3 regions of the Microcystis sp. M083S1 genome follow, and region 1 is predicted to be linked to each of the others. Evidence: predicted binding sites of a transcription regulator. Region 1 holds the regulator's gene; each other region holds the start of a gene.
What was found. The regulator NtcA, encoded in region 1, controls nitrogen genes in cyanobacteria. The targets are predictions, from matches to a motif close to TTTGTANCNNNNGNTACAAA.
Positions count from the first base shown of each region.

Region 2: IM450_RS06765 (DUF3155 domain-containing protein) is a predicted target of NtcA. The motif match lies at 8,305-8,324, and genes of this name have one in related genera.
Region 3: IM450_RS06395 (ferredoxin--nitrite reductase) is a predicted target of NtcA. The motif match lies at 6,238-6,257, and genes of this name have one in related genera.

Region 1 is NZ_JADBTB010000210.1:6,406-16,605, reverse strand. Features, by position in the region: gene IM450_RS19345 (Uma2 family endonuclease) at 1-526, shown strand, start outside; gene IM450_RS19340 (DUF3084 domain-containing protein) at 540-2,027, opposite strand; gene ntcA (global nitrogen regulator NtcA) at 2,035-2,712, opposite strand; gene fabI (enoyl-ACP reductase FabI) at 2,927-3,703, shown strand; gene IM450_RS19325 (hypothetical protein) at 4,058-4,366, opposite strand; gene IM450_RS19320 (hypothetical protein) at 4,374-5,021, opposite strand; gene IM450_RS19315 (CHAT domain-containing protein) at 5,025-8,165, opposite strand; gene IM450_RS19310 (heavy metal translocating P-type ATPase) at 8,662-10,200, shown strand, end outside.
Region 2 is NZ_JADBTB010000070.1:20,043-30,242, forward strand. Features, by position in the region: gene IM450_RS06730 (DUF4079 domain-containing protein) at 1-117, shown strand, start outside; gene mutL (DNA mismatch repair endonuclease MutL) at 518-2,170, opposite strand; gene aroQ (type II 3-dehydroquinate dehydratase) at 2,786-3,241, shown strand; gene IM450_RS06745 (ABC transporter ATP-binding protein) at 3,266-5,065, opposite strand; gene IM450_RS06750 (phosphotransacetylase family protein) at 5,106-6,182, opposite strand; gene ebsA (type IV pilus biogenesis protein EbsA) at 6,220-6,594, opposite strand; gene IM450_RS06760 (GAF domain-containing sensor histidine kinase) at 6,707-7,963, opposite strand; gene IM450_RS06765 (DUF3155 domain-containing protein) at 8,352-8,666, shown strand; gene IM450_RS06770 (type I glyceraldehyde-3-phosphate dehydrogenase) at 9,257-10,200, shown strand, end outside.
Region 3 is NZ_JADBTB010000067.1:41,300-51,499, forward strand. Features, by position in the region: gene IM450_RS06360 (GNAT family N-acetyltransferase) at 9-479, shown strand; gene IM450_RS06365 (sensor histidine kinase) at 415-1,272, opposite strand; gene IM450_RS06370 (L-threonylcarbamoyladenylate synthase) at 1,227-1,814, opposite strand; gene IM450_RS06375 (macro domain-containing protein) at 2,100-3,254, opposite strand; gene IM450_RS06380 (DUF4433 domain-containing protein) at 3,257-3,847, opposite strand; gene IM450_RS06385 (GIY-YIG nuclease family protein) at 4,359-4,886, shown strand; gene trpD (anthranilate phosphoribosyltransferase) at 5,116-6,150, shown strand; gene IM450_RS06395 (ferredoxin--nitrite reductase) at 6,429-7,970, shown strand; gene IM450_RS06400 (PstS family phosphate ABC transporter substrate-binding protein) at 8,224-9,258, opposite strand; gene pstS (phosphate ABC transporter substrate-binding protein PstS) at 9,777-10,200, shown strand, end outside.

The sequences.
Region 1 (10,200 bases):
CATAGCCGAGGTTAAACACGAATATCACGACGGAGAAATTATCGAGATGACAGGGGGAAGCATCAATCATAATCGACTGGTACGCAATTTAATTCGCTTGTTAGACAATGCTTTAAGGAAAACTATTTATGAAGTCTTTCCCAGTGATTTGCGACTATGGATACCCCAATATAATCGCGGTTTATACCCAGATTTAATGATCATTGCCGGGGAACCATTATTGAGTGATAATCGCAACGATGAAATTTTAAATCCCTGCCTAATTATAGAGGTTTTATCTCCTTCCACCTCTAGTTATGATCGGGGTGATAAATTTCGTTATTATCGTTCTATACCCCAATTAAACCAATATCTTCTCGTCAGTCAAGGGGAGATACTAATAGAATCCTATAGCAAAACATCAGACAATAATTGGTTACTGCAAGAATACACCCCAGCCAGGGGAATTATATCCCTAGATTCTTTAGGAATTAGCTTAAATCTTGTCGATATTTACGAAGGAGTTGATTTTAATCTCAAATCCTAACTTTAGCTATCTTTTAAGAAGACGTACTAAAAATAATTTTACCATCTTTTACCGCCACTAAACGCAAAGTTAAGGGGCCAGCCGTATTAGTTTTACTAGCAGCAATTGCCTCAAGTGTCTCGATAGAATTACCCGACTTTTTCACTTGACCAATAAAGTTAACTACCGTAGTTAATAACCCATCTTCCACTTGAATTGACCCTAAAACTCCCGCACTTCTAGCGCGAAATTGAGCCGAAGCTAAGAGTAAATCTAAACGCTTTTGTAGGTCTTCTTCCGTCATATTTTGGGGATCAATGGAAACGGCAGCGATTACCTGTTTCTCCTCAAAAACTCTTTGATTGGGAACCACATCAGCAAAGACACGAATCTCGCTTTCTCCTAAGACATAATTACCTGCGGAAAGGATTCTCACCACATATTCTTTACCGTCCTGTAATTGTTGACTTAACTGTTCTACCTGTGCTTTTGTGATCTTAACTAAACGCTGGTCAAAATTAGGCTGATTCGGTTGGGTGGCACGGATAGCATTTATATTCGCTTCTCGCAATAACTTATCAATAACAGCGACAATAGCTTGGGGATCAACAATACGAAAAGCTCCAAAAGATAACACCTGTCCGCGGAAAATAGCGATTTGTTTTTCCCGCAATTCTTGATAGGTTTGATAGTATTGTTCTAAAACTTCTACTTCCCGCTTAAGAAAAGCCATTTGGGTTTCTAAATCTTTTAATTTTCCCCCGCGCTGTTCCAAAGCTAAATTTTTATCCACAATCGATCGATCGAGTTCTCCAATACGTTGATCCCGGCGATCAATTTCTAGCTGTAGGGTTTTTTGTTGGGTTTCCAACTGTTGAAGTCGCGCTTGTCTGGTTGTTAATAACTTTTGTTGATTAGCTAACTCTTTATCTCTAACTTGAACTGTGGTTTGTAGTTGATTTATCTGACTAGAAAGAATTGATTTTTGTTGGGACAATTGATCCCGTTGACTGATTAACTGTGCCTTTTGATTAGTTAAAATAACTCGTTCATTATTTAAATTAGCCACTTCCTTACGAAACTTTTCCAACTGTCCCGAAACTAACCGCAAACGTTGACGAGAAGCTTGATAATTTTTGTTAAGAACCTCTAGACGTTTCTGCACGGCTATCTGTTCACTTTTAGCCGTTTTTAACGCTTTTTCCACCTGATTTTTTTGCTCGGTGGTTTTTCTTACCTGTCTTTCCAAATCCTTAATAGCAGCACGACGTTCATTTAACAGGCGATCCAGTTCAAAAACTCCTTGACGCAGGGATTTACTAGAAGCAAACAAGACAATTAAAGTGGAACCGGCGATCAAAATTCCCGTTACAATCGTCATCAAAGTTGCGGTTTGTTTCGGACGCAGATTAAATAAACGCATCCTTTTCTTACCGATACGGCTACCTATACGATCGCCAATCACCGCTATCAGACCACCTAAAACCACGATGGCCAAAACCAAAATATAAGCGCTAGTCATCCAGAATTTAAGTAAATTGTTGACTGAGAGCGACGGGATTATGGACGGTAATTTTCTTCTTGTAAATTGAGACCATTTCTTGATCCCGCAGCTCTCCCAATAAACGGGTGACAGTGACGCGGGTAGAACCGATCGCCTCTGCGATCGCTTGGTGAGACAATTTTAGGTCAACCCGGATACCATCGGTGGTGGGAACCCCAAAATCACGACAGAGAATCAATAAAAAACTGACCAAACGTGAACCCATATCCCGGTGAGCCAAGGTTTCGATCATCATTTCCGTTTGCAGAATCCGCGAGGACAACCCCTGCAGCATCAACATTGATAAATCGGGATTATTGCGGAGGGACCTTTCTACCTGATCGATCGGGGCCGAGAGTAATTCTACCGGAGTAAAAGCCACGGCATGATAAAAACGATCTGATCGCTGGCCGGTGAGTAAGGATAGCACACCAAAGACGCTATTTTCCCGCAGTAGAGCCACGGTAATTTCCTCTCCCGCTTCATAGACTCGCGATAACTTAACGGCTCCTTTCAGCAAAAAATAGACTCTTTCGGCGGGATCTCCCGGGAAAAAGATCGTTTTGCCACGCTCGAACAACTCCACCACCGGGGGGAAATTGCCGCTGCCGATTCGACGGAACACATCTGCTAGGGGTTTATCTTGTATTAATGATAAGTCCATCTCACATCCAAAAAAGGGGAAAATTGTTTTTATTATCCAACGAGTGTCACCTCTATTAAACACAACCGCTCGCTAAACTGGGAAAAGTTTTGGGCGCTTTTTGCCAGACAATGGGGGAGGGGTGATCATTGCTGCCCCGTTATCTGTATCCCTATTATACCGAATCTCGCTGGGGTCGGCTATTGGGGAGATTTTTGTAAGAGAAACGAGAACTATGTTAGATTTAACGGGAAAAAACGCCCTAGTGACGGGAATTGCCAATAATCGCTCGATCGCTTGGGGAATTGCCCAACAACTCCATCAAGCTGGTGCAAATATCGGTGTCACCTATCTCCCCGACGAAAAAGGCCGCTTTGAGAAAAAAGTGCGAGAATTGGCCGATGAACTTAATCCCGCTTTTTATGTCCCCTGCGATGTCCAAAATGACCAACAGGTAGAAGATACTTTCGCTACAGTGGCGGAAAAATGGGGCAAACTGGATATTTTGATTCACTGTCTCGCTTTTGCCGATAAAGAGGGTTTAACGGGCGATTTTACCGCCATCCCTCGGGAAGCTTTCACTAAATCCCTAGATATTAGCACTTTTTCCCTAACCCGTCTAGCTCGATCGGCTAAACCTTTGATGACGGAAGGGGGAAGTATTATCACTCTTACCTATCTCGGTGGTGTCAAGGTAATTCCTAACTATAATTTAATGGGGGTGGCAAAAGCTGGTTTAGAAATGAGTGTTCGCTATTTAGCCGCCGAATTAGGTGGTCAAAAGATCCGAGTTAATGGTATTTCTGCCGGTCCAATTCGCACCTTGGCATCTTCGGCCGTGGGGGGAATTCTTGATATGATCCATCATGTGGAAGAAATCGCTCCTTTACATCGCACGGTGACACAAATTGAGGTGGGAAATACGGCCGCTTTTTTAGCCAGTGATCTTGCTAGTGGTATTACCGGACAGATTATTTATGTAGATTCCGGTTACGAAATTATGGGAATGTAGTTTTAAGTAGGTAGGTGTTAAAAATCATCAGCACCCCCCTTATTAAGGGTAGTAGGGTTGATTCATGAATCAACCCTACAATGAATCAACCCTAGGATCAAGGAGGGATCAGCGCCCCCCTTATTAAGGGGGGATCAAGGGGGGATCAGCGCCCCCCTTATTAAGGGGGGATCAAGGGGGGATCAGCGCCCCCCTTATTAAGGGGGGATCAAGGAGGGATCAGCGCCCCCCTTATTAAGGGGGGATCAAGGGGGGATCAGCGCCCCCCTTATTAAGGGGGGATCAAGGGGGGATCAAAACCTTCTCAACAGGATTTAGTATAACTTTTGGATATGGATAAAGCTGGCATTTCTATTACTTCGCTTCAAATAATTTCCAAATCTCTTGAATAGAAATAAAGATACCGAGAACAGCAGCTAACAAAATAAGGATTTGACTATCCGAGCCAAGGCAATTCTGAAAATCTTCATCAGTTAACACTTTATGGACGACCTTAGACATTGCCAATACAGCCGATAAACTTAACCCAGAAACAAAAAGAATTTCTAGATAAGATTTATTGTTTCCCCGTCTTGGCTGTTTTTTTGTAACCACTGCCACGCTTGCGGTAATAACCAAGGTTCCGATTAACAAAAGAAAGTTTTCAATGTTAACAATCTTCATCAAAAATTTATGCTGATTTTGCTTTCCTAAAAGTAATATACCATCCGCAGCCGGCCGCTAATATCGCACCAATAACCGCGCCATAAACTCCCGCAATCGATCCCCCTAGGGCTGCACCTCCCACCGTTACCACCATCAGGCGATCGGCTTTATCCCAAAATCGAGGGGAATCAGCACCCTCGCGATCAAGGGGGATCCCCCCGCCTGTCGGCACCCCCCTTATCAAGGGGGGCAGGGGGGATCCTGGATCAAGGGGGATCCCCCCGCCTGTCGGCACCCCCCTTATCAAGGGGGGCAGGGGGGATCCAGCTAATTTTTGGGCAGTTTTTACCCAATCTTGGCTAGGAATAACATCATTAATAAATAGGGACTCGAAATCTAAACTATCGGGAAAAGTGACGCTTAAACTTTTGGTGCGTTCTTGGTTAGCATAGGCTGCGTCTAACTCTTCGATCGCTTTTTTATAAGCTTTTTCTAGGGGGGGAAAATCCTTGACAAGTTGCCGCAATTGTGTTGCTGCCTGGGGTTGTTCTTCCCTTAATAATCGTTCAATTTCTTTGAGCGATCGCTGTAGATATTCTGGCAAGGGTTCAGTCTGCTGTGCGAGGGCGATTAGCAGCGCTTCAAGATCGATAATTGTTTTGGGAATTTCCATAAGTTAGTCCTGTCCAGTCAGGGTATAGGCCGCCCAATGGTAAGGATCACTATATTCTGTTAGTTGATCTAGCCCTATTGTACTGCCTTCCTTCAAAGTATTCGCCGCCCTCACCTCCAGTCGATCGACCCCTTCCCTTAGGTCGGGAAGTTGTCCAAGTTGCTCGATCCAGTTAGCTATTTGCTGCCAAGTGATATTTTTTAACCAATTTTGTGTATTTTTCAAAGCTAGGGACGGAGATTCACCCGCTAATAATCTTTGATAAAAGTTAATCATAAACCAAGCACTAGAAATCTCCTTCACCGGCCAGAGGGTACTGACCACATTAGTCGCACCGGCTGCCAAGAAAGCACTGACGAGGCCGACGTATTCGGTGGTAATGCCATCCTTACCGGTGAGAGCGGTTTCACAGGCAGCCAGACAGACGAGACGGTAACTAGAGAGGTTGAGCTTGTTGATATCCCGGACGGTCAATAAACCATCGCTAAGGGCGATCGCAGACTCCTGGGGACGAAAAGAGTCATAAAAGCCGTGACCAGTGAAATGAAAGGTTTTATGGGCATTTTCGAGGGCTTTGCGGACGTTTTCGCGTGATGCCTTTTTCGGGCTAATTCTCTGGCTCGGTTGCAGGATATGGCTAATAATCGCTGATTCCAGTTGGGCGAAATCCATGGGTTTTTGTTCCGTTTTGGGGTCTTCGACGCTGAGGAGGGGAGAATAGGAGAAATCGCTGGACTGGGGACGCAAACCGACCTGAGCAGAGGGGAGATAGGTGGCGGTGTATTTTTCGGGGAAGAGGGTATGTAGGGGGAAGCGGTGCAGATCCCGGTGGGGGATGAGAATCAGGGAATCAACGGAAACCGGCAAAGGTTCGAGAATTTTATCGATCTGTAAAATCCGCTTTAATTGGGCAAAACGGCTGTTAAGTGACAATCTCCAGGGGTGATTTTGTTTATTCTCGGTTTCTTTTTTACTGGCATAGTCAAGGTATTGTTTATCCCATTCAGTTAACCAAGTCCGAAACTGTCGCGCTGGTTGACGGCGTTGTTCTGGCTCTAGAATGACGGGATCAGCCTCTGGGGTGATAATAAAGGTGGTGAGATTGTCCTCGCTGAGATACCAGTAAATAATCGCCTTATTCGGACTGGTCAGGCTTTGGATAGTGGCATAATCGGGACTGGTGGGGTTTTCTTGCCAACTATCGAGAATCCAAGTCAAACAACGATTTTTATAAAATTCTGCCTGTTCAATTGCGTCTAGAGGATGATTTTCCTCGATCAGTAAATCGATTTCTAGGTGACTAAAACTGCTGAATTTTGCCTCAAAAGCCGGTTTATCGCGTTTCTGGGCGCGTAGTCGGGTGAAAAGGTGGCGCCCCTGTTGTTGATAGAATCGCGCTTCAGGGATTTCCTGTAGGGAAAGATGAGCGCGGATCAATCCTTGCAGAATTTCTAAATGATCTTCGGGGAAGTCTTTTTCGGTGAGAATCGGTAAAGCGATTTGATAATGTCGGATTGCTTCGCGCCAATAGGGACTAGCATTCTCTTTATACTGGGAATGTCCCAGATAAGCTTCCCCTAGATAGCGATAAATTTGCCCCCACGGAGGCGATCCTTGAATGAGGTGGGGAAGTGCCTCCCGGAGGGCGAAAATATGGGGTTCTCGGTCATTAAGGGCTACTATCGGTTTACGGTAAATGAGAGCTTCTAGACTAGGAGTAGAAATACGATTTTTACTCAGAGAACAAACGGCCCCCCCTCGGCCGTACCAAGCTTCATGCTTATCGGGTTTAATTTCTAAAGCTCGATCGTAGGATGCGATCGCTTGTTCAAATCTGCCTAAATTACCTAACGCAACCCCTCGGTTGTTCCAAGCATAATAGTAATCGGGTTTAATTTCTAAAGCTCGATCGTAGGATGCGATCGCTTCTTCAAATCTGCCTAAATTATCTAACGCAATCCCTCGCTTGTTCCAAGCATAATAGTCATCGGGTTTAATTTCTAAAGCTCGATCGTAGGATGCGATCGCTTCTTCCAATCTGCCTAAATCAGCTAACGCATTCCCTCGGTTGTTCCAAGCTTGATGTAAATCGGGTTTAAATTCTAAAGCTCGATCGCAGGATGCGATCGCTTCTTCAAATCTGCCTAAATTAGCTAACGCATTCCCTCGGTTGTTCCAAGCTTCATGCTTATCGGGTTTAATTTCTAAAGCTCGATCGTAGGATGCGATCGCGTCTTCAAATCTGCCTAAATCATCTAACGCACTCCCTCGGTTGTCCCAAGCTTGATGGTAATCGGGTTTAAATTCTAAAGCTCGATCGTAGGATGCGATCGCTTGTTCAAATCTGCCTAAATTACCTAACGCAACCCCTCGGTTGTTCCAAGCATAATAGTAATCGGGTTTAATTTCTAAAGCTCGATCGTCGGATGCGATCGCTTCTTCTAATCTGCCTAGATTATATAACGCAATCCCTCGGATGTGCCAAGCTTCATGGTAATCGGGTTTCATTTCTAAAGCTCGATCGTAGGATGCGATCGCTTCTTCCAATCTGCCTAAATTACCTAACGCAACCCCTCGGTTGTTCCAAGCTTCATGGTCATCGGGTTTCATTTCTAAAGCGCGATCCCAGGATGCGATCGCGCCGAGAAAATCCCCATTCATGTATTTCTGGTTTCCTTGCTCAAACCAGAATTCGGCATCCTGAACCACTTCCGTTAAATCCGTCTCCTTTGAGCATAGATTTTCCCCCTCCACACTGGAAACATCCCTCACCGCGTCGCGTAACTGGAGGCTAATCCGTTGGGATACTTCCCCCAGATTTCCCGTCATCACCTTGCCTAAAGCCGCCAGATCCCGCCCTAAAGTTTGATAATCTTCCGGATACTGTAGCCATTCCTCGCTTTTGACCCCTAGCCACCGCGCCAGCTTTTTATCGTCACAATGGCGACTGTATAGCCATCCCCGTAACCCGCCGGTAGTGGTTCCCGCCGCCACCTGCTCGAATAACCCCATCAATATCCCTTCATATTCCCCATCGCTGGGTTCTGGAGGAGTATTTTTGACTTCTTTGGGGTTAATTGCCTTCGGACTGGCAATAAAGAGCGATTTTAGCCAATTCCAGAGCTTTTTTAGTAAGGATAGCATCGAAGAAAGGGGGAAAGGAAGATAAGGAAATTATATCTCTACTGCCGAAAGTCGTCCCTCTACCGGTTCAAATTCGTCCTCTAATAGCCAATTTTCCGCTTCCTCCTAACTCGCACGGCTCTCTTCTTCTTTGTCTGATCAGTTTAACTGAATGTAGTGATCGATCTTTGTGTCCTTTGTGCCTCTGTGGTTCCTTCCACTCTTCTTTGTCTGATCAGTTCAACTGAATGTAGTGATCGATCTTTGTGTCCTTTGTGCCTCTGTGGTTCCTTCCACTCTTCTTTGTCTGATCAGTTTAACTGAATGTAGTGATCGATCTTTGTGTCCTTTGTGCCTCTGTGGTTCCTTCCACTCCCTCGCCAGCAGGACTGTATCTTAGAATACATTTTAACCAGCAAACCTAAGAGAGCCTTCGCACCGGTGAATACCACATAGGGGTTTTCTGCATCGATCTAATTTTTTCTAGAATGGGGAGAAAAGTAATTGCCATCAATCCATGATTCAGAGTATCTCGTCCTCTTGGTTGTCTGAGTATTCCTCGGCAGTTGCCGCAGGAATTTGCGCTATTTTAGTCTTTTTTGGTTGGTTATGCCTACACTTTAATCTGATCGGCCCAGCTTTTATCCTACTAGCGATCGCATATCTGGTGGGAGGATACGAGAGTACCCAAGCAGGATTGACGACTTTATGGGAGGAAAAAGAACTAGATGTGGACCTGTTAATGATTGTAGCGGCCTTGGGGGCGGCGATTTTGGGACTCTGGGATAGTAATTACTATCTCATCATCGATGGAGCCATTTTAATCCTGATTTTCGCTATTAGTGGCGCATTAGAACAGATTGCCATGGCAAAAACCGATCGCAATATTCGTTCTCTCATGGCGATGACTCCCGATACTGCTAGATTAATCACGGGAGACAGGGAAAAAGAGGTTCCTATCAAGCAATTACGGATCGGTGACACAGTTTTAGTCAAACCGGGCGAATTAATCCCCATTGACGGCATTATTATGGAGGGAAACAGTCCCATTAATCAAGCGCCAATTACGGGAGAATCGCTTCCCGTGGATAAAACCATCGGGGAAGAAGTCTTTGCGGGAACTCTCAACGGTGCGGGAGTGCTACGTTTAAAGGTGGAAACTCCCCCCGAAAGTCGCTTAATTGAGAGGGTGATTCGTTTGGTAGAAAAGGCACAAAATGAATCCCCTCCCTCCCAAGAGTTTATCGAAGGTTTCGAGCGAGGTTATGCGAAAATTATCGTGATTTTGGGCTTAATTTTCGGGATTTTACCGCCTTTTTTCTGGGGTTGGACTTGGGAAACCACTATCTATCGGGCCTTAATTTTTCTCGTGGTGGCTTCTCCCTGTGCTTTAATGGCCTCAATTATGCCGGCTTTGTTATCGGGTATCGCTAACGGGGCAAAACAGGGGATTTTATTCAAAAATGGCGCAAGATTGGAGATGATCGGCCGCATACGAGCGATCGCTTTTGATAAAACCGGCACTCTCACCCTTGGTAAGTTGCAAGTGGTGGAAATTATCCCTATCCATGCAGTCAGCGAAAATGAGGTGTTAGCGGTGGCTGCAGCCCTAGAATTCTGTTCGGAACATCCCATCGGATCCGCTATTACCGCCACAGCCAGGGAACGTGGTATAAATTTCTTCAGTGCTAATCAGGTGCAAGCGGTATCGGGACGGGGTATCACGGGAAAAATTGCCGATAAGTCGGTATCTGTGGGCAATTTTGCCTATATTCGTGACCATATTACTGATCTTGACCAGAATATTTTAGCTATGCGCGAACGTTTACAAAAAGAAGGCAGAACCCTCGTCTGGGTAGTACAAGAGAATCAGATAATCGGGGCGATCGCTGTGGCCGATAGCCTGCGGGAATCGGCAGTTAATCTGGTGAAGCAGCTAAAAAAGATCGGTATCGAACATATCGTTTTAATTACGGGTGATAATCAACAAAGTGCCGATAAAGTTGCTGAAAAACTCGGTATTGAGGAGGTTTACGCTGATTTACTGCCCGAAGAT
Region 2 (10,200 bases), on a different contig from region 1:
GGCAACGAATTGGCTAGAATCACCCATATTACCCTTAATGCCGTCATTTTAGGTCTTTTTGGCTGGCAAGCCTTCACAGGAATGGATATAGTCCAGCGTATTCTCAGCAAAATGTAAGAAAACCTAAACAGAGAGGATGCGTCTGATGACGCATCTAACCCTATGAGAGAAGGGAGAGGGGAGCAAAAAACTGACACTAAATCCAATTATTAAAAACTGATACTAAATCTGGTTATTAAAAACTGATTATCTATTGCTCCTATTGCCTATTGCCTTTTGCCTTTTGCCTGTCCTGATATGTAGCCTATACTTAACGGATTTAGTATGAGATGCTCCCTAACCATATCTGCCAATTTTCAGTAAACAGTTCACTGATAACTGATAACTGATCACTGATATAGTCATTTCAGATAAGTCTGATACACTCTAGACCAGTTAAACCCTTATTAACTCTAGCATTGATATTCTCAATCTTAATTGAAATGACTATAACTGATAACTGATCACTGATAACTGATTAAATGCCGTGACTTTTGCCGATTACCCAATGACGACGGAAGAAGCGAGCGAGCGAGGTTTCTTCTAAGGATAAGTAAATCGGTCTTCCGTGGGGACAGGTGCGGGGATTACGAGTATTTTGCCAATCATCGAGTAAATTCTGCATTTCTTCTAAACTTAAAGCTGTACCGTTGCGGATCGCACTACGGCAAGCGGTGGCTACCTGAGCGGTTTGTAAATCGCCCCCTAAACTTAATTCTAGTAAAGCATCAGCCCGATCCTGCCGCTCTTTTAGTAGAACAGGAATACTACGAATAGCCCAAGAACGATCGCCAAAACTAGCAACTTCTAATCCTAAACGTTGTAATTGTTCGACTTGTCGAGTAGTTAACTGATTTAAGATGATCGGAGTATCTAACGGCACGATTTCCCAGTTATCCTCTAAACGTTCGTACAAAACCCGCTCATGGGCAATATGTTGTTCCACTAACCATAATCCGTTAGGATGTTCAGCAACTATATAAGTTTGGTGAATTTGGGCTAATGCCTTTAATTCCAGCCGATTTTTCCTGGATTTCTCCCCTATTGTATAAGTGCTTTTTTCCTCGGCAGCCTTGAGAATTTGACTGACGCGCTGATTTTGCGCTTTTTCGGGTATATGTTCGGGATTTAGTCCTAACGCCTTGTCTATGGCTGAAATTATCTGTTCTTGCCAAAAAATGAGGTTATGCAGGTATATTTCCGCTTTGGCTGGGTGACGATTCCAATCGATCGAACGAGGGTTAAGATGTAGATGGAGAAAACAAACGGGATAGCGATCTTTAGGGACCGTGCGAGCGAAAGCTTTAAATATTGACTGTTCTAACTCCGATGAGCGCACCATTCGCCCATTAACAGCAATTCTAACCCAATCCGGTTGATGGCGAGAAATGCGATCGGGCAAACCAATGACTAATTCAATTTGAGCCAATTCTGCGTCAGGAGTCGTTAAGTCAAGTTTTAGGGATGCTAAATCGTTAAAATGCAGAGATTTAACTAATTGGGGTAATATTTGACTGGCATCCTTACCCGGACTAATGCGTAACCAATCTTGATGATCTTGGAAAACCTGCCAAGTAATTTGGGGATGACAGAGAGCAAAATTATGAATTAAAGTCTGTATATCCTTTAATTGTTTGTTAATTGACGGTAAAGCTTGACGACGCACGGGAAAGTTACCAAAGAGATTCTCTACCGTGACGATAGTGCCGATAGCTATAGGAATCGTTTCTAAATTATCCGGCTCGCCCTGGTGATTGTAAAGACAATAACAACCTAAATCATCGTCATGGCGACTGGCAACCCGCAGACGCGCCACCTGTGCGATACTGTGCAAAGCTTCACCACGGAATCCGAGACTGGTAATCTGCCAAAGATCGTCCCGTTGGCGGATTTTGCTGGTACTGTGGGCATAGCTACACAGTTGCAAATCTTCTCTAGACATTCCCCTACCGTTATCCGATACTTGTATTCGCCAGTTTTGCGGAGATATATCGATGGTAATCCTATCTGCCCCCGCATCAATGGCATTTTCGACTAATTCTCGCACCACAGCGCCTAAAGAGTCGATTACCTCTCCTGCGGCAATTAAATCAATTACGTCTTGGGGTAAAACTTGTATGGGCAAGGTCATCAATTAATGGTTTTAGCCAAGGGCAAACTCGATATATTGTCGCACAGGGGGTGCATGATTAAGGACTCCCCTCCCTACCAATTTATCGGCGATCGCTGCTTCCTTGCCATCCCGCTGCACTGATCAAATATAGCGATAGTCCTGGAGCAAGTCCAATGAGTATGGGCTACATATCAGGAGATGCACTCCTGCAAGGGGAGTGACTCTTAAATTATACTAAATCCGTTGAGCATAGGCTACATATCAGGAGAGCCAAGAGGCAGAAGGCAAGAGGCAAAAGGGGGAATAAATAATCAGTTTTTAATAACCGAATTTAGTATTATTACAGATGCGTCAGCAGCTGCGTGTAAGCATCCCACCGAAAAACTAATGCGCGGGGGGTTTGGGGGGTAGAACCCCCCAAAAGCTTGGATTGAGTGATAAAATCGGAAGCAATACTAAATCCGTGGAGTATGGGCTACATATCAGGAGAGGCACTCCTGCAAAACGGAGAATAAATAATCAGTTTTTAATAACTGGATTTAGTCTGATTACCGTAGCGGCAAAAATGCTGTTGATAGGCAATAATCCCTGATCGAGATAAGATTAATTCTGGTGATCATAGGGAGGACAGTGGTGAATAAACTAAGCATTCTGGTTTTACACGGGCCGAATTTAAACCTATTGGGGAAAAGAGAGCCGAATCTCTACGGTAACGTCAATTTAGAAGCGATTAACCAGTTTTTAAGCGAAGAAGCTACCCGTTTAGGGGTGAATTTAACCGCGCACCAGTCCAATCAGGAAGGGCAATTAGTGGACTGGATTCAGCAAGCATGGGGTCAGCATGACGGTATTTTGATTAATGCAGCAGCTTATACTCATACCAGTATCGCCATCCGCGACGCACTCTTAGGCACAAAAATTGCCTGTGTGGAAGTACACTTAAGCAATATTTACAAACGCGAGTCTTTTCGTCATCATTCCTACATTGCCGATATAGCCATCGGACAGATTAGCGGTTTTGGGGCCGAAAGTTATCGCTTAGGATTATGGGCATTAGTCGATTATTTGCAAAAGAATGGGAAAATTTAAGACAAATGCTGGAACTTCGGGCTTTTAAACCCAAATTTTCGATAAACTAGCGTAGAGGCCGTCTTTGGTTAATAAATCTTCATGGGTTCCCGATTCGACTAATTCCCCGCGTTTCAGCACAAGAATTCGATCGACATTGCGAATAGTGGAGAGACGATGGGCGATAATAATAGCAGTACGATCGACTAAAATCTGTTCTAAAGCTTCTTGAATTAATACTTCTGTCCCCACGTCTAAACTAGCAGTAGCTTCATCTAAAACTAGAATTTCTGGGTTACGAATAGCGACTCTCGCAAAAGCGAGTAATTGTTTTTGTCCTCCCGACAAATTTGCGCCCCGTTCGCGTAAACGGGTATGATAACCATCGGGTAACTCCTCGATAAAGTGATCGATATTAGTTAATTTAGCCGCTGCCTTCACCTGCTCAAAATCATAATTTTCTCCTAAAGTAATATTGCGAGTAACATCCCCAGCAAAGAGAAAAGTTTCTTGGAGAATGACACCAATATAACGTCTTAATTCCCCTTGGGGAAGATAACGGATATCGATACCATCCACTAGAATTCTGCCCTTACTTGGTTCGTAAAGACGACAGAGAAGACGAATAATCGAACTTTTTCCCGCACCAGTGGGACCGACTAAAGCGACTTTTTCACCCGGATGAATAGTAAAATTGAGACCTTTGATAATATATTCATCAGGTTTATAACCAAACCAAACATTTTCAAAAATAATCTCGCCAGTTTGACATTTTTCTGGAAAAGAAATCTCTTTATAATTGTTAGAATCGGTTATTTCAATGGGAATACTAATTAATTCCCCAATGCGTTCAATAGCAGTAAAACCCGATTGAAACATGGTAAATTTTTCGGCAAACTGACGCAGGGGATTAAAGAGACGTTGGGAGAATAAAATAAAAGCCGATAAAACCCCAAAATCAATGGTTTTCTGGAGAATAAAAATCCCGCCTAACCATAATACTCCTCCCACGGCAATTAATCCGATCCATTCCAACGTAGCTGAGACGGCCGAATCATAAAAAATTGTTTTATCTAGGGAGCGACGATAGTGAGTATTGGTAGCGCGAAACATTTCAGCGTTAAAGCGTTCGCGGCGAAACAATTGAACAATATTAACTCCGACTACATTTTCCTGTAATTGGGCATTAAGTTTTGATAATTCCTCGCGTACTTGATAGTTAGCGATGCGGTATTGTTTTTGAAAAAAGATAATTAAAACAGTGACGGGAAATAACATCAACACCAACAATAGAGCTAATTGCCATTGTAGGGTAAACATGGTGATGATAATAACTAAAATATTGACCAAATCACTGACAACTCCGATCGCCCCACTAGCAAAAACTTCTCCTAATGCTTCCACATCGCTGGTTAAACGAGTGACTAAACGTCCCACGGGAGAGCGATCAAAAAAACTGGAGGAAAGGGAAGTAACATGACTAAATAAATCTTCCCGGACATTAGCAGTAATGGACTGACCGACTTTCTGCACTAGATAACCTTGTGTTGTCCCTAAAATCAGTCGTAAAATAATCGAAGCTGACAGGATAATAATTAAGGTATTAATGGCTGCTGTTAAGGGCATTTGAGCCAAAAAATCCCAAGTTTGTTCCTTTTGCAAAAGGGAGACCGCTTGACCGATAATTAAGGGTTGGATCGCCCCCGTGAGAGATAGGGGAAAAAGAAGTATTAATGAGCAAAATAGCAGGGCTTTTTGCTTTTTTGCGTAGGGAAGTAATCTTAATAATAAGCTCCAGTCATTTTCTTTGACCGGAGGGGACACAGGGGGTGATGATAGACTCATGAAGTGATTTCCAATGAAATTCTCGGCAGCCGGGGAGAAATTACACCCCTATTGTTAACTTTTCTAACAGGCGATCGATCTGGAAATGTTCCTCCATTAATTCTCGAATACAAGCGACTTTTACCTGTTCCTGTAAGCGAATCTTGCCGAAGGCCTGATCGACAATTTCCACGGTGGTGAGAGTATCTAAATTTACCGAGAGAATCGGGACTTCTAAATCCTCGGCCCGGCCCAGAATCAGGGGATCCGGAGAGATGGAACCAGTTAAGATCAAACAGGTGGTAGAAGTTTCTAGGGCAGCTAACTGTAGGTCTGTGCGATCGCCGCCCGTGATCACGGCCATATTTTCCCCCTTGCGAAAATATTCTAAAGCGGCGTTGACATTCATTGCCCCGATCGCTAAACTTTCTACCATCCAATCTAAACGATCGGGCCGACATAATACTTTGGCCCCCAAAAGATGGACAATTTCCCGAACACTAATACTGCGCAGCAGTTTACTAGCGGGTAACAGTCCTAAAACTTCCACACCTTGGCGGGCCAGATAGGGTTTCAGGAGAGATTGTACTTCCTCCCAATCATCGGCCGGGATATCGCTAATCACTACCCCCAGCAGCTGATTATTTAATTCCTCTCTTGCTTTCAGCAGACTCTCGGCAATTAGGGGAGAACTATAGCGGGCCACCAATAGGATTGGAGTCTGGAGAATTTTGGCCATCTCCCCCATCGATAACTGAAAAATACTGCCTTCCCAGAGAGTCCCCGGCCCTTCGAGGAGGATAATATCACTGTTAACTCGATCGAGATAGCCAGCAAGAATATTGCCGTAGTCCTGTTTATCTGTACCTTGTAGACGTTTAGCAACGGAATCCACATCGGTGTAGATCACCGGTAAACGCAGCTGTTTGGGGGATAATTCTAGTAATTGCCGGATAAATTCTACATCCTCATCGACCAATTGCCCATCGACGTATCCCGGACAATTGCCCACTGGTTTGCCATAACTTATCTCTAGTCCTTTTTGCCGCAAGAGATGCGCTAAACCGACGATAGTTCCCGATTTACCACTGAGGGGTTCTAGGGAAGAGATAAGTATAGATTTGGCTGATTTCGCCACGATTTGCTCCTTTTAACCCGTACAATCTCGATTTTTATCATTCAAATTGCAGCAGTTTCCGATAAAATCCCTGCGAAAAGTCGGCCGAACCTAGCTGCTTAAAGGTTTTAATTGCACCGATGAGATATTCGATCAACTCAGCGTTAATAATCGTCATCTCATAGCTTAGGTCGGCCTGTCCTTCAAATTGTAAACGACAACGGGTCAATTCCGAGGGCAATTTTGATACGTACCAAGAGGCCACAAAGGGAATCCCTTCGCTATTTTCTATGCGACGACGACCTTCTAAAGATCCTCCCTGATACAAAGCGATCGCATAGGGCAGGATACTATGTTTGTCCTTGGCATAGTAGGGCATATATACTAACACATCAGCCTTATTAGCGGGTTCTAATTGTTCGATAGTCGGCATAATTAGTTAATTCTTTGCTTCACGGCCAAGTTAACATTGATACTGATATTTTTCAGAAATTTTAACCGACCACTCCCACCGATTGTCCTGATCGGCAGATTTTACGGCCAGATCATCCCTCTATGCTGAGGTTATCATCGAGTATAACTGGCATACTAACCCGAAAAACCGTGCCAGGATAAAGGGAACTTGTTCCCTCGGGATTAGGACTGATAAATTCAATCGTCCCCCCCATGCTGGTAATTAATTCTTTGGCGATCGCTAACCCCAATCCTGTACCAGGTATATCTCCCCCCGCTTGCACTCCCCGGTAGTGACGTTGAAAAATTCTTTCTTGATCGCTCCTCGCTATACCATAACCCGTGTCTTTAAAAACAATTTCTACACTATTCTTAACATTTTTTACCTCGACGGTAACTTTTCCGCCAGCAGCAGTATATTTGAGGGCATTATCAATTAAATTACTGAATACTTCCCGCAAACCGGGGATATTAGCCCGAATAAGTGGTATGTCTTCCCCGTAAATCCTTTCTAAACTGAGATTTCTCTCTTTGGCTACCGCTTGGGCGGAAAGGAGCAGCGGATCGAGAATATCATGGATATCGATCGGAGTTAGTTGGCTGCTGCCAGCAGGCAAGAGAAAGGCAGTGGGGGAAGATTGCGCTTGCAGGAGAGGAATATCGACAGTGGGGTAATTTTCGCTTTCTTGCTGAATTTGTCCCTCAAATTCGGCAATTAAGTCCCGAACTCGATCGCTTTCCCTCAATATACCGGTAATGGCGGGATCGTTACTTTCTTCGGCTAACAGCCTTTTGAGTAGAAGTTTACCAAAGGTTTTTAACGCGGTGAGGGGATTGCGGATTTGATGGAGAAAGGTATCGAGGCGCTGACGTTGCCATTGTCGATAATAGCGTTCTTCTCCCAATTGGCGATCGAGTACACAGGCTAAAGCGAGGGTTTGGGTGATTTTTTCCATCTGGGTTAATTCCCAACTTTGCCAAGGTCGTTTTTCTCTGGTTGTCACCAATAATCCGATCATGCCCTCTTCATACATTAAGGGTAAAAACAAGCGATGACCGCTGACGGTCTCCTGATTACTCCAGAGGTGGGATAAATCTTCTAACTTAACCGCAGTTAACAAGTCGGCCGCCGGTTGCCCTGGTTGTAAGGAAAGCCGCTTTGTTTGGGGAGAAGGGGGATTAAAGGGCGGATAAACAACGACTGGAATTAAATCACTCGATAAAGGTTCAGTTAAATAAACCGCACTTCTGTCCGCTTCCATTTGCTCCCGCAAAAGTTCCATCTGTGCCTGACAGAGGGCAATAAAATCATTACTCAGGGGAGTCCGGGAGGGGAAGGAGAAGGGCATACCAAGAAAGTAAAAAGTAAAAAATCAGAAAACCTTGATAAAGCTAGGGTTGCGAGTTTTATTTCCCAGTTTACACGGGAGAGAAGGGCGATTCTCTTGGATCGAGGGCAGCCAGTAAAAAGCAATTAGGACAAGGGTTTGGTCACTATTTTAGAGGTGGATCGCGGTATATATTAAAAAAAGTTTAAGAATAATAAGTTTTGTATCGGGATTTGGGGGAGTGTTTTTGTCAGAAAAACTTAAACATAGTCCCAGTCTAGCTTCCGGTCAAACTTGTCTGTACTTGGCTTTGTGAGAGACACTTGATTTCTTGGTCTAGAAGGGATATAATCGCTACGGCTTTTGTAACTATCATTACAACGATTAGCCAAAACAGGAGGTAATTGGGTTGGCCAGAAAACGGAAACGTAAGAGTCGCCGTCGTCAAGAAGGACGTAAGATACTTGAACTTGTACCCCAGTATAGTATTGAAAGTGGCGAGGATAAACCCGTAACTGCGGCGCGTAAGTATATTCAAGCTATAGGCATTAGCCCACCAGCTTTATTGATTGTTAAGCGTAACGAGCATACAACCGATCGCTATTTCTGGGCTGAAAAAGGACTGTTTGGAGCGCAATATGTGGAGGAAAACCACTTCCTTTTCCCAAGTTTACGCGACCTGCAGCCCCAGCCCGTCAAAGCACCGGTAGCAGTTGCCAAATAATTCACAAGACTATTAATCGTATCATGGAAAGTGAACTCGTTTACAGAAAAGTAAACGAGTTTTTTTTGAGGATAAGAGGAGCGGGAACCTTTAAGTGATCAGTAATCAGTAAAATGAAAACTCACATCTGATCACCGAAAAGGCGGACAGCTAAAGAGGGAATGGGGTTATGAGAATTTTTTAGCGGTTATTTAGGGTTTGCTGAATAAATCTAAAAACCTTGTTGGGTAAGACTTTTAGACTTTTTGTCAATCAAAAAGTCCCAGGTATGGGAGTGATCAGGGGGAAAATCCTTGGACTTTTTCCCTAAAAATTAGGTAATTGGCCACCTCAAAACCGGTAAAACCCCACACCCCACACCCCACACCCCACACCCTGTCCCCACGAAAAACTTTTTCAGCAGACCCTATTTAGGCTGATTTTGGCTTTAAATCGCTGTAATCAATTAAATTTCCTCATTTAAACCCGATAAGATTGGTGAGGTAATAAATTATTTCCGATCAGGATCGCAAAGTTCAACCTTTAAGGTATGATTGGGAACATTAATTATTTTTTTATGTATTGCACTAAAACGTAGAGGGCAAGCAGCAGTGATTAGAGTAGCGATCAATGGTTTCGGACGGATTGGACGTAATTTCCTAAGATGTTGGTTAGGACGGACTAATAGTGGCTTGGAGGTAGTGGGGATCAATGATACATCCGATCCCCGTAGTAACGCTCACCTGCTCAAATATGACTCGATGTTAGGCAAACTTAACGCTAATATCGATGCCGATGATAATTCTTTAATTGTTAACGGTAAGACTATTAAATGTTATTCCGATCGCAATCCCCTCAATCTGCCCTGGGCAGAATGGGGTGTAGATTTAGTGATCGAAGCTACCGGTGTTTTCGTCGATGAAGAGGGCGCTTCTAAGCATATTGTCGCAGGAGCTAAAAAAGTCCTCATTACCGCACCGGGTAAAGGTTCGGGTGTGGGAACCTATGTCGTCGGTGTCAACGCTCACGAATACGAACACGATAAATACAACGTCATCAGTAATGCCAGTTGTACCACCAACTGTCTTGCTCCTGTCGTCAAAGTGATTCACGAAAACTTCGGCATCATCAAAGGGACGATGACCACCACCCACAGTTACACTGGTGATCAACGGATTCTGGATGCTAGTCACCGGGATCTGCGTCGCGCTCGCGCCGCCGCCGTTAACATCGTTCCCACCTCCACCGGCGCCGCTAAAGCTGTAGCCTTAGTTATCCCCGACATGAAAGGGAAACTTAACGGTATCGCTCTGCGGGTACCCACTCCTAACGTTTCTGTGGTGGATTTAGTGGCGCAAGTGGAAAAAAGCACGATCGCGGAACAGGTAAACGAAGTCCTCAAAGAAGCTTCGGAAAATTCTTTGAAAGGAATTCTCGAATATAATGATTTACCTCTCGTTTCCTCTGATTATCGCGGTGTTGATGCCTCCTCGATCATCGATGCTAGTCTCACCATGGTGATGGGTGGCGATATGGTAAAAGTTATCGCTTGGTA
Region 3 (10,200 bases), on a different contig from region 1:
GAAATATCATGGTTGATTGTAGTCGGATTCAGTTTGACGAGGATAAAAGCAAGATAGATCTATTGCAACTACGAGAATTATTTAATTTAACCGCATTTTGGGCAATTGATCGCCGTTTAGAAGATTTAGAAACCGCAATTGACTATAGTGATCCAGTGGTGACGGTGTGGAATGAGCGGCAATTAATTGGTTTTGCTCGCGCCATTTCTGACGGCATTTATCGGGCAACTATTTGGGATGTGATCGTTCATCCCGATTATCAGGGAGCGGGTTTAGGGCGTAAATTAGTAGAAACAGTCTTGGCCCATCCCCGAATAAATCGGGTGGAAAGAGTCTATTTGATGACTACTAATCAAGAGAAATTTTACCGGCGCATTGGTTTCCAAAGCAACGCCACCACGACGATGGTATTATTTAATCGTTATCCCGAGGATTTTTCCTGTCCGGCGATCGAGGTAAAGAAAAAACGATCCGTGTGAGCTTGTCCTGACTATTGTTATCGATTTGATCTAAGCTCATTTCCCCCCCCGAGACTTCGATAATCCCCTTCGCTAACTGAAATTTAAGACTGGGAGAAAAGCCAAGAGCTTGAGTAAATTGTTTTACTTCTTCTGGGTTTGATTCTAAACTCAAAGGGGAAATTTCTGGCATTTGCCAGAGAGCGATTTCCCCGGGAAATTCTAGGACAATAGTGACTTTTTTCTCGCCAAGGGCGCTTACCGATATACAAATAGAGCCACTCGTTAAGTTAGCGATCGCTGCATCGACGAGAAGGACAAGAGCAGAAAATAAACGCTGATAATCGGCAATAATAGCAATATCATCGGTTAAAGGGCTAAATTTAAGCTTAATATTGCGGTTAGCTGCCTGTAAATAGGTTAAACTTGCCCAATCTTCCCAGAGTTTAGTTAAAGAAAAAATTTCTTGATCGAGAGGTATAGTACCAGACTCTAGTTTGGAGAGATTAATCATCTCATCGAGCATTGCCATCAGTTTACAGCCCGCCAGTTGTCCCTGGGCGATAAATTCCCTTTCCTCGGCCGGACTTTCACAAAGATCGGCGAGAATCATTTGATGGAGACTGATCATACTGCTCAATGGCGATCGCAATTCGTGGGCAACCCGTCCCAAAAAACTGCTTTTGAGGTGATTAATTGCCACGGCCATCTGATAAGCGAGGCGAGTTTGCTGTAATTCCCGTTTTAAAGCGTCAATATCGTCCATATTTACAGAAAAACTGCCCCTTGTCGTAAGATATCCCATCCTTGACATTGCCAACGCGCGACGGTGGAGGGTTGTCCACTATTGATTATTCCCCATGCTTGCCTTTCTGTGGGCGCTAACACCGTCACCGAGGGAAAAGTAGTCATAATCGCTTCTGGAGTTAATAAAGGCTCTTGTCCTGACAGATTAGCACTTGTGGTCGCTAAAACACCAGTTCGACCGAGAATTTCTCTTGCGATCGCATGAGCGGGAACTCGGATCCCGATCGTGCTAGGATCCTTCGGGTTAAGAACTTTTGGTACTTTTTCAGAAGCGGGTAAAACCAAAGTTAGGGAGCCGGGCCAGTGTTTTTCGGTCATTTGCCGCCAAATTTCCCTTTCTTCCTGACTTCCCTTGACATAATCCCATAAATCTGCTGCTGAGGCCGCCATGAGAATTAAAGGTTTATCAAAAGTCCGTTTTTTAGCGGCAAAAACTAAGGCAGCATAGGGGGGAGAAACCGCTAAAGCGGGGACTGTATCCGTGGGAAAAGAAACCACTTGACCACTGAGGGCCGCGTGAACAATTTCGTTAAGAGAAGCAGTAGGCATTGAGAATTGATCATTTTTGGGGACTAATTTAGCCTAAAACTTTTTGGTACAATTTTAAAGGGCAAGCAGTTGATCAAGATTAATTTTACTAACACTTGCTCCTAGTGCCTCTTGTCAAAAATGGTCAACTTCTTACCCTTCCAGAATCGGAATTTGATCGATTCATCACAGTTGACGCAACCTGTCGTTTTAACAGAATCTGTCTCAATTTGATATTGCGGTAAACGATTAATTTAGATAGATAGTTAACAGCTTATGCAACACGGTTATTAGCCTGTTTACAGCTTATACCGCAAACTCATACTCTAATTGCCGTTGCAACTGATTCGATGTGGCAACATACCTAACAGGACGTGTAAGCTTTTTAACTTTACCAAGTTTTTCTGCCGCTTCCAACCACTCACCTACCAACTTTTTAGGAAGCTTAAACATTTCAGAAATTTCATCTTTTGTGCGCTCTGTACTAAGTGCTTGTTCTATATAGGGCAGAATTATCAGGAAAGCATCATAATTTTCATTGCAAGAAGCACCCATAATTCTCTGTTCTTCAGTAGTAGATGCCGCTTGTAACGGAGAACTTGACTGACTTGCAGAAGCCCCTAGATTCTCCTCTGTAGTAAGAGTAGTGTTTATCTCAGTGCGTTCTTCATAAAAACCTACTGCTTCTAATTGAGAACTTAACTGATTGGTAGATTCTTGCCAGTTCTCTTCTTCAGTAATTGTGTCCAGAATCTGAAGTTGCAATGTATTAGCAGATTTAGGCTTATCTTTCTCAAACTCAAATTTCTTTACGGATTGATATAAGAAGCTAAACATATCATTATATGTCTGCTTACCAACACCTTCAATTTTTCCTAACTCTCGAAATCTTCTAATTGGTAAGGCATGAATTATTTTTTTTCTGATATCAGCTCTGAGATTAAGTTCTTTATCCCATCCAAAGCTCTCAATATTATTGACCAAACTAACCATTGAACCCTCTACACCCGTTGCTTCCTTTTCTTGATCTAAACAAATAAATACATCAATATCGAGGTTTCCCAGATATTTTTCCATCAAAGGGGATACATCACCCCAATCAAGTCCACCATGACTACATCCCAACTTAGGAAAAGCGATCGAAGTAATGCCGCCTTTCTGATAGTTAATGGAAAAATACTTAAGTCCCTCATCTATCCATTCAATTTTAGAGGGATACTTCCAGTGATCCTTTGTCGGGAAGTTAAGAATCCAAACATTCCCATAATTTCTGTAAAGATAAGGCTTTCCAGTTTTAACCTCTTTTTTCCTGCATCGCTCTACATAGTCTTTTTCCATTTCTGGAAATCTTAGCTGAAACTCTAGAGCCAAGCCAGCACCCATTACACCAACGCAGTTAACTGTGTTAACAATCGTTTGCGTGTTGACATTGAAAACTGTGGTATCTGTGTAATGTAGCATGACTAGAAATATAAACCTGGACCTACCATTCCTATAATATCAGTTCTCTGTATAGCTGCAAGGATAACGTTGCTGTGCTTCTGGGAACGGCAAAATACTGCTTTGATCCTATTGGGCGCTACCGTCGGGTAAACAAGTATCTCTGCACACTTCATGCGCTTGCCATCTTCGAAATCATTCCAGTATTGCGCCCAGATTACATTCCACGGCAACTGGTTAAGCATTTGCGCACCCCGATAGAACCGAGTCTCCCCTGCCGCTGCATTTCCATCAGAAAAGATAACATTTGTTTCTAATAAAAGTTGTGGCTCAATTCCCAAAATAACAATGTCATCTTGATGCTGTTTCCTACTATACAGCATTGGATTTCTGGGTGAAAAATACAGCGGGACATATTCATGTAGTGGTATTTCGTCAATTTTTCGATTAGCTCTTCTATCTTGAACATCTGGATCAGAAATATCTACTTCTATTAATCCTCTCCTATAGGCTTCATTATGTGACAACAATCCATTCGTAATGATAGAGGTAAGGTTATTTATATAAGTCATGTGGTACAGGTACTCAATACCGTACTCCTGAAAGATATCCATACGGAGGAACCTCAGCTATGCTCACTTGCTTATTGTTCCCTGCGACTAACGGCAGGGCAACTGTTAGTTTACCATACTAGGTTAGCCACAGCCCGCAATATAAAATTCAAACTTAGGTAGGTAGGTGTTAAAAGTTGTCAGATACCCCCCTTATCAAGGTAGGACTGATTCATTCTCCGAATCTAATTCTTTTTTTGCTACCCTTAATCGCTTATGAGGTAAGCTAGGGAGCAGGGAAGTACAGGTTTTTGCTCTCATAGTAGGTTGATTCATGAATCAACCTACAAAGCACGACGTTTTGACAAATTTTCAGCTATGTATTTCCGAGAAATCGACTAAAAACGTTGCCAGATAAGGATTTTAGAGAATGACATAAGAGAGAATGAAACGACCCTACCCTTATCAAGGGGGGACTAAGGGGGGATCAGAGGCAAAATCTATCTTCAATTTAATTATAACTACTTACTTAGGTATAATTTAGCTATCTCCAACCAATGAGCGACGATTAATTATGAATGAGCCTGATACTTTTGCTAATCTCCAACAATTAGAATATATTCCCTACCTAGATACCACGGGTAATATCTCTGCTGATTTCCAGGGAAAAATCGGGGTTTATGCCATTTTTAATCGAGAGCAAGTCCTAGATTTTGTCGGCTATTCTCGTGATATTTATCTCAGTTTAAAACAACATCTTGCCCGACGGCCCCAAGCTTGTTATTGGCTAAAAATCCAGTTGATTGAGCGTCCCAATCGGACTATTCTCGAATCGATTAAACAAGCTTGGCTAAGAGAAAGTCAGGCAGTAATCGACAATGAAAAACTCTGGACAGAACCAATTGATGCTAAATTAGCCATGACTGAGACAGAAAAAGAAATTTATCAAAGTGCTGACGAAGTAGGGCAAATCAAGTTATTAAAACAGGTATCCAGACGAGTAGAAAACGATGTTTTATCAACTCTAGAAAAACGGGGAGTACAGATGGAAATTCGTTTTAATCCTAAGTTAAAAGAACAGGGTTTGCTCGATTTAAAGTAAAAATTAAGTAGGTAGGCGTTAAAAGTTATCAGATGCCCCCCTTATCAAGGGGGGATTAAGGGGGGATCGGCACCCCCCTTATTAAGGGGGGATTAAGGGGGGCAGGGGGGATCGAACCTAAAATTCATTTTTAATTTAATTATAACCAGCTACTTACTAGGAGCGATCGATTCTCCAGACAAACCGCTATGATAGTATATCGCCCCATCCCCACAGCAATGGAACAGCGATGACCACTCAAGACTGGCCAAACCTACTGCAGCAACTACTCGATCAAAAATCCCTTTCCCTTAACCAAGCTGAAGAATTAATGACCGGATGGTTAAACGGCCAGATTCCGGAAGTTTTATCGGGGGCGATTTTAGCGGCTTTGCAAGCAAAAGGAGTCTCGGCCGCCGAATTAGCGGGAATGGCCGGAGTTTTACGGCAACAATCTCGCTTAGAAGACCCTAAACCCCATACCACTCCCGTTATCGATACCTGTGGCACCGGCGGTGACGGGGCTTCAACCTTTAATATTTCCACTGCCGTGGCCTTTGTGGCGGCCGCCGGGGGCGTAAAAGTGGCTAAACACGGCAATCGCTCCGCCTCCAGTAAAGTCGGTTCGGCCGATGTTTTAGAATATCTTGGGGTTAATTTGAGCGCCCCTAGCGAGAAGGTGGCGGCGGCTTTAGATGGGGTGGGAGTGACCTTTCTTTTTGCCCCCGGTTGGCATCCAGCCCTGAAAAGTGTGGCTAATCTCCGCAAAACCCTGAAAGTTCGCACGGTTTTTAATCTTCTGGGTCCTCTAGTTAATCCTCTCCGTCCCACAGGTCAAGTTATCGGGGTTTATGACCAGCAATTTCTCACCCCCATGGCCACAGCTTTAGCACAAATGGGAATCCCAAAGGCGATTATTGTTCACGGCCGGGAAAAACTCGACGAGGTGGGGTTAGGAGATCTGACCGATATGGCTTTATTAAATAATGGCGAGGTGATTTCTGCGGCGATCGATCCCTTGTCAATTGCTATCCCCAGAGCCAGTTTAAATGCCCTTAAAGGCGGGGAAGTGCCAGAAAATGCCGAAATCCTCAAAAATGTCCTGCAAGGGGGGGGAACGCCGCCTCAACGGGATGCTGTGGCGATTAATGCCTCTCTTGCCCTACAGGTGGCAGAAAAGGTCACTTTTGGCGACCATGCTGCCGGTTTCGCCCTCGCTCGCGACATTTTAGCCAGTGGGTTAGCTTGGCAAAAATTAGAGGAGTTGGTTAAGTTTCTCGCTTAGGAAAATTCCCTGCTCCCTTCCCCCCACACCCCATCTCAATGCACTTACTGCATGATATAAATGCTTAAACACGATGGTGAGCGAATTTCTGTTACAAACAATACAAAATCACCCAAGTTAAAACGAATTAAATAACAAATAGAGACTAGGTAAATTACTAAATTTTTGCTAATGACGACAGTATTTTACAGAATACTTATTGTTAAATCGCGATTTCTTCATTTCTAACCCCCACCAACTAGAACAATTACACTCACAAACCAGAAGGAGATAGATTCGTGGTACAAGCACCTGAAAAAGATGGAACGACTCTCAATAAATTCGAGAAATTTAAAGCCGAAAAAGACGGATTAGCCATTAAAGATGAACTGGATCATTTTGCCCAAATCGGTTGGGAAGCGATGGATAAAACCGATTTAGAACATCGCTTAAAATGGGTGGGGGTTTTTTATCGTCCCGTCACCCCGGGTAAATTCATGATGCGTTTACGGGTTCCTAACGGCATTATTAGCAGTGAGCAAATGCGCGTTTTAGGGGAAATCGTGCAGCGTTACGGCGATGATGGCAATGCCGATATTACTACTCGTCAGAACTTACAATTACGCGGTATTCGTATCGAAGATATTCCTGATATTTTCCAACGACTAAAATCCGTGGGTATGACTTCGGTACAATCGGGCATGGATAATGTCAGAAATATTACCGGTTCACCCATGGCGGGACTAGATGCGGATGAATTAATTGACACCAGGGAATTAGTCCAAAAAGTCCAAGATATGATTACCAACTACGGTCAAGGTAATTATCAATTTAGCAATCTGCCCCGCAAATTTAATATTGCCATCGAGGGGGGCCGGGATAACTCGGTTCATGCGGAAATTAACGATATTGCCTTTGTTCCTGCCTATAAAGAGGGAGAATTAGGCTTTAATGTTGTGGTAGGTGGCTTTTTCTCGGCTAAACGCTGTGAAGCGGCAATTCCTATGAATGTTTGGGTGAGACCGAATCAGGAAGTGGTGGATTTATGCCGAGGGATTTTAGAAGTTTACCGCGATAACGGATTACGCGCCAATCGTCAAAAATCCCGTTTAATGTGGTTAATTGATGAGTGGGGAATTGAGGAATTCCGCACGCGGGTGGCTAATCACCTAGGTTATCCCTTGGCAACGGCAGCGGAAAAAGACGCTATTGACTGGGAAAAACGAGATCATTTAGGAGTTTTTCCCCAAAAACAGGAGGGATTGAGCTATATCGGTCTTTGTGTTCCCGTTGGCCGTCTATTTGCCGATGATATGTTAGATTTAGCCCGGATTGCCGAAGTGTATGGCAGCGGAGAATTGCGTTTAACCGTGGAACAAAACGTGATTATTCCCAATATAGCGGCTGAAAATATGCCAACTCTTTTAACCGAGCCTTTACTGGCTAAGTTTACCCCCAATCCCACTCCTTTACAACGAGCGCTCGTTTCTTGCACGGGGGCGCAATTCTGCAATTTTGCCCTGATTGAAACCAAAAATAAGGCTGTGGACTTGATTCGTCAGTTAGATGCCGAATTAAATATTCCCCGGGGTGTGCGTATGCACTGGACCGGTTGCCCTAACTCCTGCGGACAACCCCAAGTGGCCGATATCGGTTTGATGGGGACAAAAGCTCGCAAAGACGGCAAAACCGTGGAGGGAGTTGACCTCTACATGGGGGGTAAAGTGGGTAAAGATGCCCACCTGGGCAGCTGTGTACAAAAAGGGATTCCCTGTGAAGATCTAAAATCGCTGTTAACTTCTATCCTCATCGAACAATTTGGGGCGACACCGAAAGGTTAATTAGCAAGTTTCTCGATACGCTGAATGGGTAGGGTTGATTCATAGTAGGGTTGATTCATGAATCAACCCTACCCAAACCCCCCGTTGGGGGCGTGGCGCCGCCCCCAAACCCCGGAGCGCATTAGTTTTTCGGTGGGATGCTTACACGCAGCCGCTGACACATCTGTAATAATTTAAGAGTCACTCCCCTTGCAGAAGTGCCTCTCCTGATATGTAGCCTATACTCAAGGGATTTAGTATGAGATGGGAATCGTTACTTAGCTTTAAATTGAGCTTGTTTACGAAGTAATTCCCCGATGGTTAAATTGGGTTGGGGTCTGCCCTCAAAAACCGTTCCTACCTCAAATTTTTGCAACTGTACCCGTGCCAAATGATAGGCCTCATCGGGCAAGGGAATATAACCAATAGTATCTAATAAATTGGGAACTCGATCGAGATAATATTCGACAAATTTCTCTAAAGCGGGATTCTCTTGGGCTTTTTGGGCATTAACATAAATAAACAAAGGACGAGATAAAGGCTGATATTTACTATCCTCGACATTGCCGCGAGTTGGTTCAATACCGTTAACTTTTAAAGCTTTTAATTTATCCCGATTTTGTTCATAATAAGCGTGGCCAAAATATCCCAAAGCGTTGGCATCTTGACTGACGGCATTAACTAAAGCTTGGTCATCTTCACTAAAATTAACGTCCCCACGACTGGCATCTTTGCCGTTAATTACCTCACTAAAAAAATCGTAGGTTCCAGAATCTTTACCTGGCCCATGAAGGGTAATCGTTCGGTCGGGCCAAGCGGGATTAATTTGATTCCAACGTTTGATTTTATTCTCGGCTGCTGGTTCCCAAATAGTTCTTAATTCTGTGGTGGAAATATCATCAACCCAGTCATTTTGGGGATTGACTACCACGGTTAAAGCATCAAAAGCGATCGGTAGTTCAATAAATCTTACCTTATTAGCATCACATTCTTTTAATTCTTCCACAGAAATCGGCCGAGAAGCATTATTAATATCGGTTTCTCCCGCACAAAATTTTCTAAAACCGCCGCCAGTTCCTGAAATATTAGCGTCAATTTTAACATCAGCTAAAGCTTTGTTAGGGGTATTAGCTTTAAAATCTTCGAGAACTTTATCGGTAATTGGTGCTACGGTACTCGAACCATCGATTTTAATCGGTTTTAGGTCTTGAGTGGAAATATTGACACAGGCGGGTAAAATTAGGGCAGTACCCAGGACAATTGCCACTACTTTGGTGGGACGAGATAGCTGAGTAAAGATTTCTAGCATAGGTGTAAAAAGGAGAAAGTAAAAACGGGTATTGGGGAGACTTTTCAGTTATCAGTGGGGTAGTGGGGTAGTGGGGTAGTGGGGAGAAAAAAGCTGAGGGATGATGACTAAAAACCTTAATCTTTTCTTTGTTGTTTTTACGTCACTACAATGATAGGGAAAGAGAAAAAACTAATCTAAACTGGAAAAGTCAGCGGATTTACCCGCGACTTAAAACTAATGTTTAGTCAAAATAAATAGTAAAAGAAGAACGTAGGTTGGGTTGAAGCATGAAACCCAACGCCCGCATGGGTTACGCTACCGCTAACCCATCCTACAAATAATTGTGCCTCCCTACTTAAAACTAATGTTTAGTCAAAATAAATAGTAAAAGAAGTTGAGATTTTTGTCTAGTTATCGAGAAAACTTTTCTTGACAATAGATTATGTTTTTTTATTCACTTCTTAACCTATTCTTTACCAATCCGTGGTAAACTTTAGCGTAAGATTTAAGGCAGTTTACGGATCAAAATTAATCCTATGCTCAACAAAAACAGAACCCATTTACTAACAGCCTTATCCATAGCCACTTTAACAGCGACTTTAACCGCTTGTGGGGGCGGCGATACGGCAGGAACTAGCGGAGAGGGAAGCAATAGAATCGCCCAGGTTCCTCTACAAGGAGAGGTCGCCCTCAATGGTGCGGGCGCTTCTTTTCCTGCACCCCTATATCAAAACTGGTTTGTCACCATTAATCAAATATTTTCTAAACTGCTAATTAACTATCAATCTACCGGTAGCGGGGCGGGAGTCGAACAATTTATTCAAGGTACGATCGATTTTGGCGCTTCCGATGTGGCCATGAGTGACGAGGATATGGCCAGAGTTAGCCGCGGGGTTTTACTGCTACCGATGACGGCGGGAAGCATCGTTATGGCTTATAATTTGCCCGGAGTAGAAGGGC